2 regions of the Ewingella sp. S1.OA.A_B6 genome follow, and region 2 is predicted to be linked to the other one. Evidence: predicted binding sites of a transcription regulator. Region 2 holds the regulator's gene; the other holds the start of a gene.
What was found. The regulator ArgR, encoded in region 2, controls arginine synthesis, uptake and breakdown. The targets are predictions, from matches to a motif close to ANTGAATAAAAATACANT.

Region 1 (7,295 bases), on a different contig from region 2:
CGGAAGAGGTCAGTAAGTTACTGTCTGCCAGAGTGGTTGAGCGGAAAATTCAGAACAACTGGCGCGTCACCAGTTATTCCGGTCTGCAACAGCACGGCACGGCGCTGGCACAGGATTTATTGCCACGTCTGGACGTAGAGGCGGCGGGGGAGCAGCAGCCTGCGCAAGAGGTGCAGATGAATGCGCACACTTTCCCACGCGGTGCTTCACCCGGTACCTTCCTGCACAGCATCTTTGAAGAGATTGCTTTTGACCAGCCGATAGATGATGAGTGGCTGCTCGGAAAACTGACCACGCAAGGGCTTGACCCAGTGTGGTTGCCGGTGCTGAAAACGTGGATCGACACCATTTTGCATACCCCACTCGGCGAGTCCTCGTTGACGCTGAGTGCACTTGACCGCAATAAGTTGCAGTCAGAACTTCAGTTTTACCTGCCTATTGATGGGTTGTTACAGGCCCCCCAACTTGATGCCGTTGTGAAGCGTTACGACAGCCTGTCTGCACTCTGCCCGTCGCTCGATTTCCAGCAGGTTAAAGGCATGTTGAAAGGGTTTATCGATCTGGTCTTTTACTGGGACGGACGTTATTACCTGCTTGACTATAAATCCAACTGGCTGGGTGAAGACAGCAGCGCCTATACGGAATCCGCCATGCAAAATGCTATGGCCGAACATCGCTATGACTTGCAGTACCAACTCTACACGCTGGCGTTGCACCGCTATTTGCACCATCGGGTGGTGGGCTATAACTATTCGCAGCATTTTGGCGGCGTTATCTACCTCTTCCTGCGTGGTATGGATATCGAGCATCCGGGCAACGGTGTTTTCCGCCGCAGACCGTCAGAAGATTTCATCGAGTCCCTTGACCGCTTATTCAAAGGAGAAACGGTGGCGGATGAAACGATGCTGACCCATTCGCAGCCTGCTGAAGGTGCTCAATGAACCTGTTATATGAACAAGCGCAGAACTCAGGCGCGTTGAGATCACTCGATGTTCAATTCGCCCGCATGGTTGCGTCGCGTAATACATCGGGCAGCGAACAAGCTGCATTAATGCTGGCAGCGGCATGCCTGAGCGCCGAAGCGGGGAGCGGCCATGTCTGCCTTCATCTTGAACAACTTCAGCCTGATAGGCTATTTGATGGTCGTTTCCCGGCTCTGGCTACGGCGCTCTGGCAAGGCGCTGGAGAGCCGGACATACAGCAATGGCTGGCACTGCTGCATCAGCACCCCTCCGTCAGTGATGGCTCACTTCCTGCGCCGCTGGTGCTGCAGGAAAATCGTCTGTACTTACAGCGCATGTGGCAGAGCGAAGGCGAGGTTGCGTCTTTCTTCAATGCTGAAAAAGTGGTGGAGGGAGCACCATTTGCTGTCGATGAAAAAAGGTTGCAGGTAATTCTAAATACGCTGTTTAGCGATGCTGATTCCGACAGCGACATTGACTGGCAGAAAGTGGCGGCCGCCGTGGCTGCGACCCGGCGCATTTCGATTATTTCCGGTGGGCCGGGGACAGGGAAAACAACCACGGTCGCCAAGCTGCTGGCGGCATTGGTTCAGCTTTATCCAGAACAAAAACTGCGTATTCAACTGGCGGCACCTACGGGTAAAGCTGCGGCACGTTTAACGGATTCCCTTGGGCATGCCATCCTGAAATTACCTCTCGATGCGGCAGAGCGTGAAATTTTCCCTAATGAAGCCTCGACGTTACACCGCTTGCTGGGTGCTCAACCCGGTAGTCAGCGTATGCGTTACCACCGTGGTAATACTTTACACCTGGATGTGTTGGTAGTAGATGAAGCCTCGATGGTTGATTTGCCTATGATGGCCCGGCTGATTGAAGCCTTGCCAGAGCAGGCGCGGGTGATTTTTCTCGGCGACCGCGATCAACTTGCTTCGGTGGAGGCCGGTGCGGTTTTAGGTGACATCTGCCGTTTTGCCGAACAAGGTTACAGCCCGGAACGTGCAGCACAGTTGAGCTATCTCACCGGCTGTCATCTCAAACCGACGCAAACGGCTCACCCCGCCACAGTGCGGGATAGTCTGTGTCTGCTGCGGCATAGTTATCGCTTTGACGCGGGATCGGGGATAGGGCTGCTAGCCACTGCTGTCAATAAAGGGGACAGCGCGGCGGCGGTGCGTCTTCTTGGCGGAGGTTTACCCGATGTTACAGGCTATCCGCTTAATGAAGCTGAAGACTTCCAGCCGCTGCTCGATGCCTGCGTCAGTGGGTATAAACCCTATTTACAAGCCGTAGCAAAGGGAGATTCAGCCGAGAGTATTTTGCTGGCATTCGGTCGTTTTCAGGTGCTTTGTGCTTTACGCGAAGGGCCATTTGGCGTGAAGGGGCTGAATGAGCGCATTGAGCAGTTACTCAACCGCAAAGGATTGATCCGCCGACCGGCGGTGCTGGCCGGTAAATGGTACGCGGGACGTCCGGTGATGATCAGTCGCAACGACAGTGCATTGGGGCTGTTCAATGGTGATATTGGCATTGCTTTACAGGATGGGCAGGGCGAGCTGAGAGTCTGGTTTCAACTGCCTGGTGGGGCAGTGAAATCAGTGCAGCCAAGCCGCTTACCGGCGCATGAAACTGCATATGCTATGACGGTGCATAAATCTCAGGGTTCTGAGTTCGAACATACGCTATTTGTGCTGCCTAATCACTTTCTGCCGGTACTGACCCGTGAGCTGGTTTACACCGCGATCACTCGTGCCAAGGCGAAGCTTTCGCTGTATGCCAGTGATAAAGTATTCAGTATTGCCACCCGCACGCGAACCCAGCGCCGGAGCGGGTTGGCGCATAGGTTGAGCGGTCAGGGATAGTCATCGGGTAGTGTTGACGGATAAGGCCAAATCGGACGCCCTCGTTGAAATGACGGCGTCCTTTTATTTATGGCTTAATGAGAAGCGGTTCAGAGCTCAATCAGCAATATTTTGGAGCGGCGCTGATAGTTATACATTTCCTGTTTCTGAATCGGCAGAACGTCAACTTCGGCCGGTTTGAAACCGCGCTCCTGGAACCAGTGAATGCTGCGCGTAGTCAGGACAAACAGGCGATCCAGTCCCATCTGTTTAGCCTGGCTGGCTACCCGTTTTAACAACATCTCACCGCGTGATGAGCTGCGGTAATCTGGGTGAACGGCTACGCAAGCCATCTCGCCAATTCGCTCTTCGGGGAATGGGTATAGTGCCGCGCAGGCGATGGTCAGGTTATCGCGTTCGATGATAGTGAACTTATCGATTTCCATTTCTAACTGCTCGCGCGAGCGGCGAACTAAAATGCCCTGTTGCTCAAGCGGGCGGATCAACTCGAGTATGCCACCAATGTCATTGATGGTGGCACGGCGAACCTGCTCGGCGCTCTCCATCACAATTTGTGTACCGATACCGTCACGTGAAAACAGTTCCTGCACCAGTGCGCCATCTTCCTGATAGCTGATTAGGTGGCTGCGGCGGACACCGCTACGGCAGGCTTTTACTGCACCACGCAGGAAACGCACGGTGCCTGATTGATAATCACCGCTTGCCTCCATGCTATCTATACGCTCCTGGCCGTCATTAGGGAAAAGCTCGGAGATAATTTTATCGTCTTCATCTACTACGCCCTGAGACGAACAGAAGCCGATCATTTTCTCCGCTTTTAGTTTAATCGCCAGCTGCGTGGCGACCTCTTCAGCGGTAAGATTGAAACTTTCCCCGGTAACGGATACCGCGACCGGACCTAACAGAACGATAGCGTTGCTGTCTAGCTGGCGGTGAATGGCCTCTTCATCAATACGACGGATACGGCCGGTATGGCAGTAATCAATACCGTCATCGACTCCCAAAGGCTGGGCGATGATAAAGTTGCCGCTGACCACGTTGATGTGCGCGCCCTGAAGTGGCGTATTATTCAGACTCATCGACAGGCGGGCAGTGATATCGAGCTGTAATAGACCCGCGGCTTGCTTCACCAATTCGAGGGTGCGGGCATCCGTTACGCGGGTGTTTTTATGGTAGATAGGTTCATAATTATGCTCCGCCAGATTTTTATCGATTTGCGGACGCGCACCATAAACGACCACCAGCCGGATCCCCAGGCTATGCAGCAGGCCGATATCGTTAACTATATTCGTGAAGTTCTCATGTTCAATGGCTTCGCCACCCAGCATGACCACAAAAGTTTTGCCACGGTGCGCATTGATATAGGGAACAGTGTGGCGAAATCCCTGAACCAGTTCAGTACTACGTTCCTTCACGGCAAAACCTCATTTGAATTTTTATTCGTAATTTATGTATTTTTATTCTTTTAAGCCGGTGTGGCAAGCAGGAAATATCTGTTTTTTCTCTTCTCTTTCACAAAGCGACAACAACACTAAAAATCAATGGTCGGTTTAAGAATGACATGTGGGGATCGATTGGTTAGAATTTTCTGCTTGAGTCGGTTTACGGCTATTTTTTATTTTTAGCTCTGTTTTGAGCCCTTATCTTTGAGACTGCATGACTGACGATAATCACAATTCTGGCCGCAGACGGCTGTTACAAAGCGTGGCTGCCTCTTGGTTATTAAGCGTCAGCCGGGTGGGTTTTGCCGCCAGTGCGCAGGTGGTGGCCATTCGTGTGTGGCCTGGGTCTACGTATACCCGCCTTACGCTTGAATCCAGCACTCCTCTGAAATATAAGCAATTTCTGTTAACCAATCCTCACCGTGTAGTAATCGATATCGAAGGAGTACACCTTAATAGCGTGCTTAAGGGATTAGGACAGCAGATTCAGCAGAGTGATCCCTTCATTAAACAAGCCAGAGTCGGGCAGTTCGACCAGAAAACGGTGCGCCTGGTGATGGAGCTAAAACAGCCCATTAACCCGCATGTTTTCACGTTGAAACCGGTTGCTGGGATCCACAACCGGCTGGTGGTTGATCTCTACCCGGTTGAAGGTACCGTCAGTGCGGATGATGATCCACTGCTGGCATTGCTGGAAGATTACAATAAAGGTGACGTTGCAAGAACTTTACCGCCGGAGAGGGCAAAAGATGGCAAGGCTGGGCTAGAACGGCCGCTGGTGATCGTGCTCGACCCAGGACACGGCGGTGAAGACCCTGGCGCTATCGGGAAATATAAAACTCGCGAAAAAGATATTGTGCTGCAAATAGGGCGTAGGTTGCAGAAACTTATCCAGCGTGAGCCGAATATGAAAGTTCACATGACTCGTAACGAGGACGTGTTTATTCCGCTAAAAGTTCGGGTGGCGAAAGCGCGTAAACTGCGGGCAGACCTCTTCATTTCTATCCATGCGGATGCTTTTACGAGCCGCGCGGCACGCGGTTCTTCCGTATTTGCTCTTTCGACCAAAGGGGCGACCAGTACGGCGGCGCGTTTTCTGGCGCAAACTCAAAATGAGTCTGACCAGATTGGCGGCGTAGGTAAAAGTGGTGATCGCTATCTCGACCATACCCTATTTGATTTGGTGCAGACCGCCACCATCAATGACAGCCTGAAATTTGGCAAAGAAGTGTTGTTACGTATGAGCAAGATAAACCATCTACATAAGAACAAGGTCGATCAGGCCGGATTTGCTGTCCTGAAAGCGCCTGATATACCCTCGATCCTGGTAGAGACTGCATTCATCAGTAATGTAGAAGAGGAGCGAAAACTGAAAACCAGTCATTTTCAGCAGAAAGTGGCGGAGTCAATACTGGCAGGGATTAAGGCATACTTCGCGCAGGGAGGAATGTCGACAAGAAGATAATGTACGGCAGGCCAGCTTAATGTATGCCTGGCCTTTAATAGCGTGAATTGTTCAGACGTCAGAAACAAAAAAACACCCGTTAAGGTGTCTGATGTTCTTTTACCGCTTATGTGTAGTTGGTTGCGGGGGCCGGATTTGAACCGACGACCTTCGGGTTATGAGCCCGACGAGCTACCAGGCTGCTCCACCCCGCGTCCGTCACTACAATGTACTTCTTGCTACCCATCCATACTGCAGTTGGTTGCGGGGGCCGGATTTGAACCGACGACCTTCGGGTTATGAGCCCGACGAGCTACCAGGCTGCTCCACCCCGCGTCCGTCACTACTGTATTGCTTTCATCGGTAAGTCTTTCATTCCAATCTCGCTTTTACTTCAGCGTCGAATTGGTTGCGGGGGCCGGATTTGAACCGACGACCTTCGGGTTATGAGCCCGACGAGCTACCAGGCTGCTCCACCCCGCGTCCGATGAGGGCGAACTATACGCTGCGTGAGAATTCGTGCAACCCTTTTTTCGAAATTGATGTGATAAACCACCCAGTTACTTGCTTTTTAAACAGAGTGCTGTTTTTTTCTACGGGTTTAACGGAATTCATTATTTTCGTTGATGCCAATTCCTTTCTGATAGCCCGTTTGTTATCGTTTTGGCGCAAGTCCACCTGAAAGTAAGAGAGCGCGGTAATAATGAAAGGACGTTGGAGTAAATATCTGTTGAGTGGTCTGGTAATCGCAGTGTTGGCGGGGTGTTCGTCCAGACCTACCGATCGCGGTCAGCAGTATAAAGATGGTCGGCTGGAAAATGCGCTTGAGTACGTTAATGAGCCGAACGCCACCGGCAAACCGGTTAACGCCAAAGATTACGCCAATCAGGTGATGGAAGTGCAATACGCCTCCTCATCTCTGTATGGCCGTAACAACACGACTTTTCAGGCGGTGGAGCAGTGGATCCGCTCCGGTGCTGATACTCGGACCCTGAGCCAGTACGGTATCAGTGCCTACCAGATGGAAGGGGCAGACAACTTCGGTAATGTGCAATTTACCGGGTATTACACACCGGTACTGCAGGCCCGCTATACCCGTCAGGGCGAATTCCAATACCCGTTATACCGCATGCCACCGAAACGCGGGCGTCTGCCTGATCGCGCTTCTATCTATTCCGGTGCACTGAGCGAAAACTATGTGGTGGCCTGGACTAATTCCCTGATGGATAACTTCATGATGGAAGTTCAGGGCAGCGGTTATGTCGATTATGGTGATGGTCGCCCGCTGATGTTCTTCGGCTATGGTGGTAAAAATGGTCACGCTTACCGCAGTATTGGTAAAGTGTTGATCGACCGTGGCGAAGTGGCACGTGAGAATATGTCCATGCAGGCAATTCGCCAGTGGGCTGACACACACAGCGCCGCAGAAGTTGAGGAGCTGCTGGAACAAAACCCATCATTTGTCTTCTTCAAGCCAGTGCCTTTTGCGCCGGTCAAGGGCGCCAGTGGTGTTCCGCTGGTTGCGAAAGCTTCCGTGGCGTCTGACCGTTCACTGATCCCGGCGGGAACCACAATATTGGCGGAAGTG
Region 2 (7,295 bases):
ATTCTTGGGATTTGCGGCACCTTTATGGGCGGGCTGGCGATGCTGGCACGTGCACAAGGGCATCAGGTTACCGGTTCAGATAACAACGTTTATCCTCCAATGAGTACGCTGCTGGAAAATCAGGGTATTGAACTGATCCAGGGCTACGATCTTTCTCAACTGGATCCTCTGCCGGATCTGGTGATTATCGGCAACGCCATGACACGCGGTAACCCTTGTGTTGAAGCCGTGCTGGAACAAGGCATTCCCTACGTGTCAGGCCCCCAATGGCTGCACGACCATGTGCTTCCGGGCCGTTGGGTGATTGCCGTGGCGGGTACGCATGGCAAAACGACAACCGCTGGCATGGTGACCTGGATCCTCGAAGTCTGTGGCTACGAACCGGGTTATGTCATCGGTGGTGTGCCGGGGAATTTCGACGTTTCTGCCCGTCTAGGTAACAGCCCATTCATGGTCATTGAGGCTGATGAGTACGACTGCGCCTTCTTCGACAAACGTTCCAAGTTTGTCCATTACAGCCCGCGTACGTTGATCCTCAATAATCTTGAATTTGATCACGCGGATATTTTCGACGATCTTAAAGCTATTCAGAAACAGTTCCATCATTTGGTCCGCCTGGTGCCTGGCCAGGGTAAAATTATCCTGCCTGAGCATGACACTCCCTTGAAACAAGTGATGGCAATGGGTTGCTGGAGTGAACAGGAGTTCGTGGGTGAAGCCGAGGCCTGTGCATGGGATGCAAAAAAGGTCGCGCCAGATTCCAGCTCCTTTGCCGTGATGCTTCATGGAGAAAAGGTCGGTGAAGTGAATTGGTCCCTGGTAGGCGAACACAATATGCATAATGGGCTGATGGCCATTGCTGCTGCCCGCCACGTCGGTGTGAAACCGGAGGATGCTTGCAAAGCGCTGGATAGTTTCATCAATGCCCGTCGTCGTCTTGAACTGCGCGGCGAAGCATTTGGCGTCAGCGTCTATGATGATTTCGCGCATCATCCAACGGCAATTCTCGCCACGCTGTCCGCACTGCGCAGTAAGGTAGGCGGTACTGCACGCATTCTGGCGGTTCTCGAACCTCGCTCAAATACCATGAAAATGGGGCTGAGTAAAAACGAACTGGCCCCTGCGCTGGGGCGGGCGGATGAAGTGTTCCTGCTGCAACCACAGCATATTCCGTGGCAGGTCGCTGAAGTAGCCGAACACTGCATCCAGCCTGCGCATTGGAGTGCAGATGTTGATTCGCTGGTGGATCTGGTGATTAAAGCCGCGCTGCCGGGCGATCACATTCTGGTGATGAGCAACGGCGGATTCGGCGGTATTCATAGCAAACTCCTTGATGCACTAGCGGCTAAGGCCAGCGCAGTAAAAGAGTTTTAACATTCTGGTTTTGAGAATAAAAAAGCACAGTTCTCGCTGTGCTTTTTAATGGATCGAATTTGGTGTATGGAGAGCATAAAAAGAGATTTAAAAAAGAATGACTTTTTATTTTAAAATCAGCGCTTAAGTTGATTTGGCCATCTGCGCGTAAATTTTGCAGTTATTAGCCCATTGAAACTAAAATATGAAGGTGATGTTACTTATGAGGGTCAGCTTTACATGGGAAGTGATCGGATAGCAGCGCCGCTGTAGATCAACATCAGGTGTTTTGCAGGCAGATAGCTAGAGAAAAATGAGTCGTAATACTATAGCGTTACTTGCAGGATACCTTGAAGAGCAAACGGCGGGTAACCTGCATGTCGTGATATGGCGCTATTCATTAACTTCGCAATAGAGGGCCGCTTACAGCTCCTGTTCGAAATGGTGAAGGATGTCTTCATAAAGCTGTTTAACGCTGAAACCGCTGGCTGGGGTGGTGAAAATGGTGTCATCACCGGCGATAGTACCCAGAATACCTTCCGATTTCCCCCAAGAGTCCAGCATGCGCGCAATCAGCTGTGCTGCACCTGGGCTGGTGCGTATAACCACGACGGCCTCGTTGTAATCAATATCTAAAACCAGATTTTTCAATGGGCTGGTGGTCGTAGGGACACCAATTTCAGCGGGCAGACAGTAGACCATTTCCATTTTGGTATTTCGGGTACGTACCGCGCCGAATTTGGTCAGCATGCGCGAGACTTTCGATTGATTGATGTTCTCGAAGCCCTCTTCTTGTAAGGCGAGGACGATCTCCCCCTGAGAACTGAACTTCTCTTCCTTCAATAATGCCTTGAAGGTTTTGATCAGATCTTCCTGTTTAGCAGGATTACGCATTTTACACCCTGAGGTAATAACAATAGTGCTGAATATTATGCATATATTTGAATTGTTATGCAATAAATGTTCTGTAATACCACATGAACTAGACCTAAATAGATGGAATCAGGCTCAAAAAGCAAATGGTTAAATATGATGAATATGCAAAATTTTGTGCACTGCTGCCGCCTGTATTGGTAATTAAATTGTTATAAAAATGATATTGTTCTGATGTTGTCTTCGGGTGTAATGTAACTGCCGGTTAACCTGTCGTGTTTCGTGACGCTATTTTTATGATGTTATTGTTTATGCTGCTGAAGCATCAACAAAGTAATCTTAAATTAAGCCGACATACAACCTTAATACTGCGTGGCTTCTCACAATCTGGATTAGTTGATTGTGTTTGGCGGTTCAGTAGATTAAGGTCATAACTAGATGAATTCACGGCGCTTTTTAAGTTTATGATAAAAAAGGAGTATAGGATGAAAGTTGCAGTTCTCGGTGCAGCTGGCGGTATTGGCCAGGCCCTCGCCCTTCTACTCAAGACTCAGCTGCCTTCAGGTTCAGAACTCTCTCTGTATGACATTGCCCCGGTAACGCCGGGTGTTGCTGTCGACCTCAGTCATATCCCTACAGCTGTAAAAATTATAGGTTTCAGTGGAGTAGATGCTACTCCAGCATTAGTGGGAGCTGATGTGGTGTTGATTTCTGCCGGCGTCGCACGTAAGCCGGGGATGGACCGTTCTGACCTGTTCAATGTCAATGCGGGCATCGTTCGCAATCTGATAGAACAAGTGGCGAAAACCTGCCCAAAAGCGTGCATTGGTATCATCACTAACCCGGTGAATACTACGGTAGCTATCGCTGCTGAAGTGTTGAAAAAAGCGGGTGTTTACGACAAAAATAAATTGTTTGGCGTAACCACTCTCGACGCAATACGTTCGAATACTTTTGTTGCTGAACTGAAAGGCAAACAGCCACAGGATATCGAAGTTCCGGTGATTGGCGGCCATTCAGGTGTCACTATTTTGCCACTCCTGTCGCAAATCCCTGGTGTTACCTTTAGCGAAAGTGAAGCGGCTGACTTAACCAAACGTATCCAGAATGCGGGTACTGAAGTGGTTGAAGCTAAAGCCGGTGGTGGATCTGCTACACTCTCTATGGGCCAGGCAGCTGCGCGCTTTGGTTTATCCTTAGTTCGTGCACTACAAGGCGAGAGTAACGTTGTAGAGTGCGCGTATGTAGAAGGTCAGGGCGAATATGCACGTTTCTTCGCTCAGCCGATTCTGTTGGGTCAAAATGGTGTCGCTGAACTGAAGAGCATCGGCAAGTTGAGTGCATTTGAGCAAAGCTCTCTTGACTCAATGCTTGATGTATTGCGCAAAGATATTGAACTGGGTGAGCAATTCATCAATAACTGATCCCCGTTACATGATTCTTGATAAACCGCCGTCATTTACGGCGGTTTTTTATTAGTACGAGTTCAGTTTTTATTCGGTGCTCTCATTTTGCGTTCTATTCGTTGCGAGGTTGCCGCATCAAAATAGCGATTTGGCCAAATCATTGATGGATGGATGCCAATCGCATCGGCAATGATACGTTCACCTTTAGGCCATGGTCGAGACAATGCATTAGCCAGTGTTGATGAACTTAGCCCGGCGCCGCGAGAGACCGCCGCCAAAGTGGTTCCCTTTTTTCTCAGCGCTGCGATAATGTCTGCCTGATGCCAATTTTCTTTACGTCCTTTCATGTGTATTCCCTTCATTATAGGCAAAATATTCAATGGTTTTTTAACGTCAGTGTGACTTATGGAATCAAGATCTGAAATATTGCATCTCGGAGTTGATGTTTTTGTTTCTAAAAAATATGTTGTTTATCTTCTGGAAAAATATCTCTTTATGGCAATTAACGCAAATGCGTAATTTGATTTTTTGCAGATAGAGTGCAACAGGTGTTTATAAATATTTGGTTATTAATGAGATGTGAATAATAATTTTTTTTTGATATTAACTGTTCGATTTAGACATACATTTAACACAGTGCGCGTTCTTAGCACTTCATGGTGCTGCTTTCAACAGGATAGTGTCTGGCTAATGGAATACATTTTATGTATGACTTTGTATTTATTGTCTTTATTTTGATTTTCGTTTTGTTTTTAGTTTGGTTTCTTTCTGAAAGTTTAATGTATTATTTTTTTGTTTCATAAAGTAATTAATAATTTTCTGATGTATGTGAAAGGTGGGTGGTTAATTCGTGTTTCTTCTTTCTATTAAGTAATGCTATAACTTATGTGCAGTTATTAAATGTACATTTAAAAGGAAAGGTGATGGTTTTTATAAAACTATTCGCCATCTCAAGGATTTCTAACATATTCGAATAGGCCTGCGTGCCATCTGAAAAGGAACGTTATGAAAAAAGAGTGGTTTTCAGCAAATGAACTGATTGGTTTTGAGGGGTTACCTTCCTCGACTCAAGGGATCCACGGTATGGCGCGGCGTAATGCCTGGGTCAAGCGTCGCAGGCATGGTGTTCAGGGAAAGGCTGTTGAATACCATATTGATAGCTTGCCCATCAACGCGATGAACTGCCTGGAGATGAAAGAACAATCTGCGGAATATGTATATTCTTCACATCAGGATCCCTTGGTAATTTGGATTGAAAGTTACAAACAACTGAAGCAACAAGAGCGTGAAATGATCATAAAGTTTATTGTCAGGGAGGGGTTATCTGAAGTTCTACAGCGTCTGCGTACTACTTGAGACTGGGTGTTACTGGCAGCATGTACCGCATGGGCGGTACATGCTCAAAGATGATTTTGGGGACGGTTAAAAGTTTCGTCTGACAGCAATATGAGCAAGCGCCTCAAGTGCAGTGCGGTAAACAGATTCAGGCAGAACTTGTAATGCAACAATAGCTTTGTCAGCTTCCTCTTCTGCCCGCAGTCGAGTGTGCTCTAGTGAACCCCACTGATGCATTGTTGCCAATACCGGTTGCAGCAAGTGACGGCCATTACCTTCCTCAATGGCCTTACGGATCATGGCAGATTGCTCTGCATTGCCATTTTTCATCGCGTGAAGTAAAGGAAGTGTTGGTTTTCCTTCATTCAGATCGTCACCGGTATTTTTACCCAGAGTTTCCCCATTCGCGTCATAATCGAGCAAATCATCGATTAACTGGAAAGCGGTACCAAGATAACGACCGTAATCCTGTAAGCCCTGAATTTGGTCTTCAGTGCCATTGGCCAGCATTGCCGAAGCTTGTGATGCAGCTTCGAACAGTCGTGCAGTTTTACTGTAAATAACCTGCATGTAGCTTTCTTCGGTAATGTCCGGGTCGTTGCAATTCATTAATTGTAGAACTTCGCCTTCAGCAATGACATTGACCGCCTTTGCCATCAATGCCAGTACGGGCAATGATTCTAGATCAGTCATCATTTGGAAAGCTCTGGTATAGATAAAATCACCCACTAAAACGCTCGCGGCATTGCCGAACGCGGCATTGGCCGTTGCTTTCCCGCGACGCATATCTGACTCATCAACGACGTCATCATGCAACAGTGTTGCCGTATGGATAAACTCAATAAGTGCAGCGACAGTGATGTGCTTGTTACCCTTATAAGATAAGGCACGTGCAGCAAGAACGGCGATCATTGGGCGAATGCGTTTGCCCCCGCCACTAATGATGTAATATCCCAGCTGATTGATGAGTGAAACATCTGAATTCAGCTGCTCAAGTATGGTTGCGTTTACCGCATCCATGTCCTGCTCTGTGAGATCGATTATCTGTTCTAGGTTCATGGTGTTTTTTCGGCTGCGTTACTTTTCACCGCAATGAGGTCTGGCTCACATTGGCACATGGCACTTACTGTAATGGGGATTGTACTTGAAAAACAGTGCAGATAAATGCTATCGCAAGAACTGCGCTTTTTTTCTTCTTTTGTGGTGAATGTGCTCTTGTCTTATGCGGATTTTTTGCGTAGAATTCGCGCCCTATTGTGAATATTTATAGCGCCCTCTGGACTATACAAAGTTGAGTGCGCGGAAAGCGGAGTTTTATATGTACGCGGTTTTCCAAAGTGGTGGTAAACAACACCGTGTCAGCGAAGGGCAGACTATTCGCCTTGAAAAGCTGGACATCGCAACTGGCGAAGCAATCGAGTTTGATCAAGTTTTAATGATTGCTAACGGTGAAGAAATTAATATCGGTCTGCCATTAGTTGCTGGCGGTTTGGTCAAAGCTGAAGTCGTAGCTCACGGTCGTGGCGATAAAATTAAGATTGTTAAATTTCGTCGTCGTAAGCATTACCGTAAGCAACAGGGCCACCGTCAGTGGTTCACTGACGTTAAAATCACCGGCATCAGCGCTTAAGTTTAGGAGAGCGGAACTATGGCACACAAAAAGGCTGGCGGCTCCACACGCAACGGTCGCGATTCAGAAGCTAAACGTCTTGGCGTAAAACGCTTTGGCGGCGAAGCGGTACTGGCAGGCAGCATCATCGTTCGTCAGCGTGGCACCAAATTCCACCCTGGTACTAACGTGGGTTGCGGCAAAGACCACACTCTGTTTGCTTTGGCTGACGGTAAAGTCAAGTTCGAAGTTAAAGGCCCGAAAAATCGTAAGTTTATCAGCATCGAAGCTGAATAAATTTTTCGAGTCTTAAGTAAATAGATGTAAGCCTCGCAACTCGTTGCGGGGCTTTTTACATTCTGATTCGCTCACACTGACAAGAATATGGATACGAAGTCGCAGGCGCCAGTAGGGATCATGTTAGCGATTACCACAGCTATGTGCTGGGGTTCTCTGCCGATTGCGATGAAACAGGTTTTAGTGGTGATGGATCCGTTTACCGTAGTTTGGTTTAGGTTTTCCTCAGCCGCTATAGTTCTTGGATGTATTCTCGCGTTGCGGCATAGATTGCCATCGATGCGCATATTCAAAAGTCCGCGTTGGTTAATTTTACTCCTTATCGCCACCTGCGGATTATTGGGTAATTTCGTTTTATTCGGGTCATCTCTGCAATACCTCAGCCCAACGGCATCGCAGGTGATTGGACAGCTGTCACCCGT

Region 1: argA (amino-acid N-acetyltransferase) is a predicted target of ArgR. The motif match lies at 4,270-4,287, and genes of this name have one in related genera.

What each region holds. Positions count from the first base shown of each region.
Region 1 is NZ_JBLJFK010000006.1:52,308-59,602, reverse strand. Features, by position in the region: gene recB (exodeoxyribonuclease V subunit beta) at 1-941, shown strand, start outside; gene recD (exodeoxyribonuclease V subunit alpha) at 938-2,821, shown strand; gene argA (amino-acid N-acetyltransferase) at 2,911-4,236, opposite strand; gene amiC (N-acetylmuramoyl-L-alanine amidase AmiC) at 4,478-5,728, shown strand; tRNA gene ACMV8I_RS13660 (tRNA-Met) at 5,846-5,922, opposite strand; tRNA gene ACMV8I_RS13655 (tRNA-Met) at 5,967-6,043, opposite strand; tRNA gene ACMV8I_RS13650 (tRNA-Met) at 6,114-6,190, opposite strand; gene mltA (murein transglycosylase A) at 6,411-7,295, shown strand, end outside.
Region 2 is NZ_JBLJFK010000003.1:213,120-220,414, reverse strand. Features, by position in the region: gene mpl (UDP-N-acetylmuramate:L-alanyl-gamma-D-glutamyl-meso-diaminopimelate ligase) at 1-1,374, shown strand, start outside; gene argR (transcriptional regulator ArgR) at 1,777-2,247, opposite strand; gene mdh (malate dehydrogenase) at 2,712-3,650, shown strand; gene ACMV8I_RS10765 (helix-turn-helix domain-containing protein) at 3,713-3,979, opposite strand; gene ACMV8I_RS10760 (DNA-binding protein) at 4,638-4,988, shown strand; gene ispB (octaprenyl diphosphate synthase) at 5,055-6,026, opposite strand; gene rplU (50S ribosomal protein L21) at 6,286-6,597, shown strand; gene rpmA (50S ribosomal protein L27) at 6,616-6,873, shown strand; gene ACMV8I_RS10740 (DMT family transporter) at 6,961-7,295, shown strand, end outside.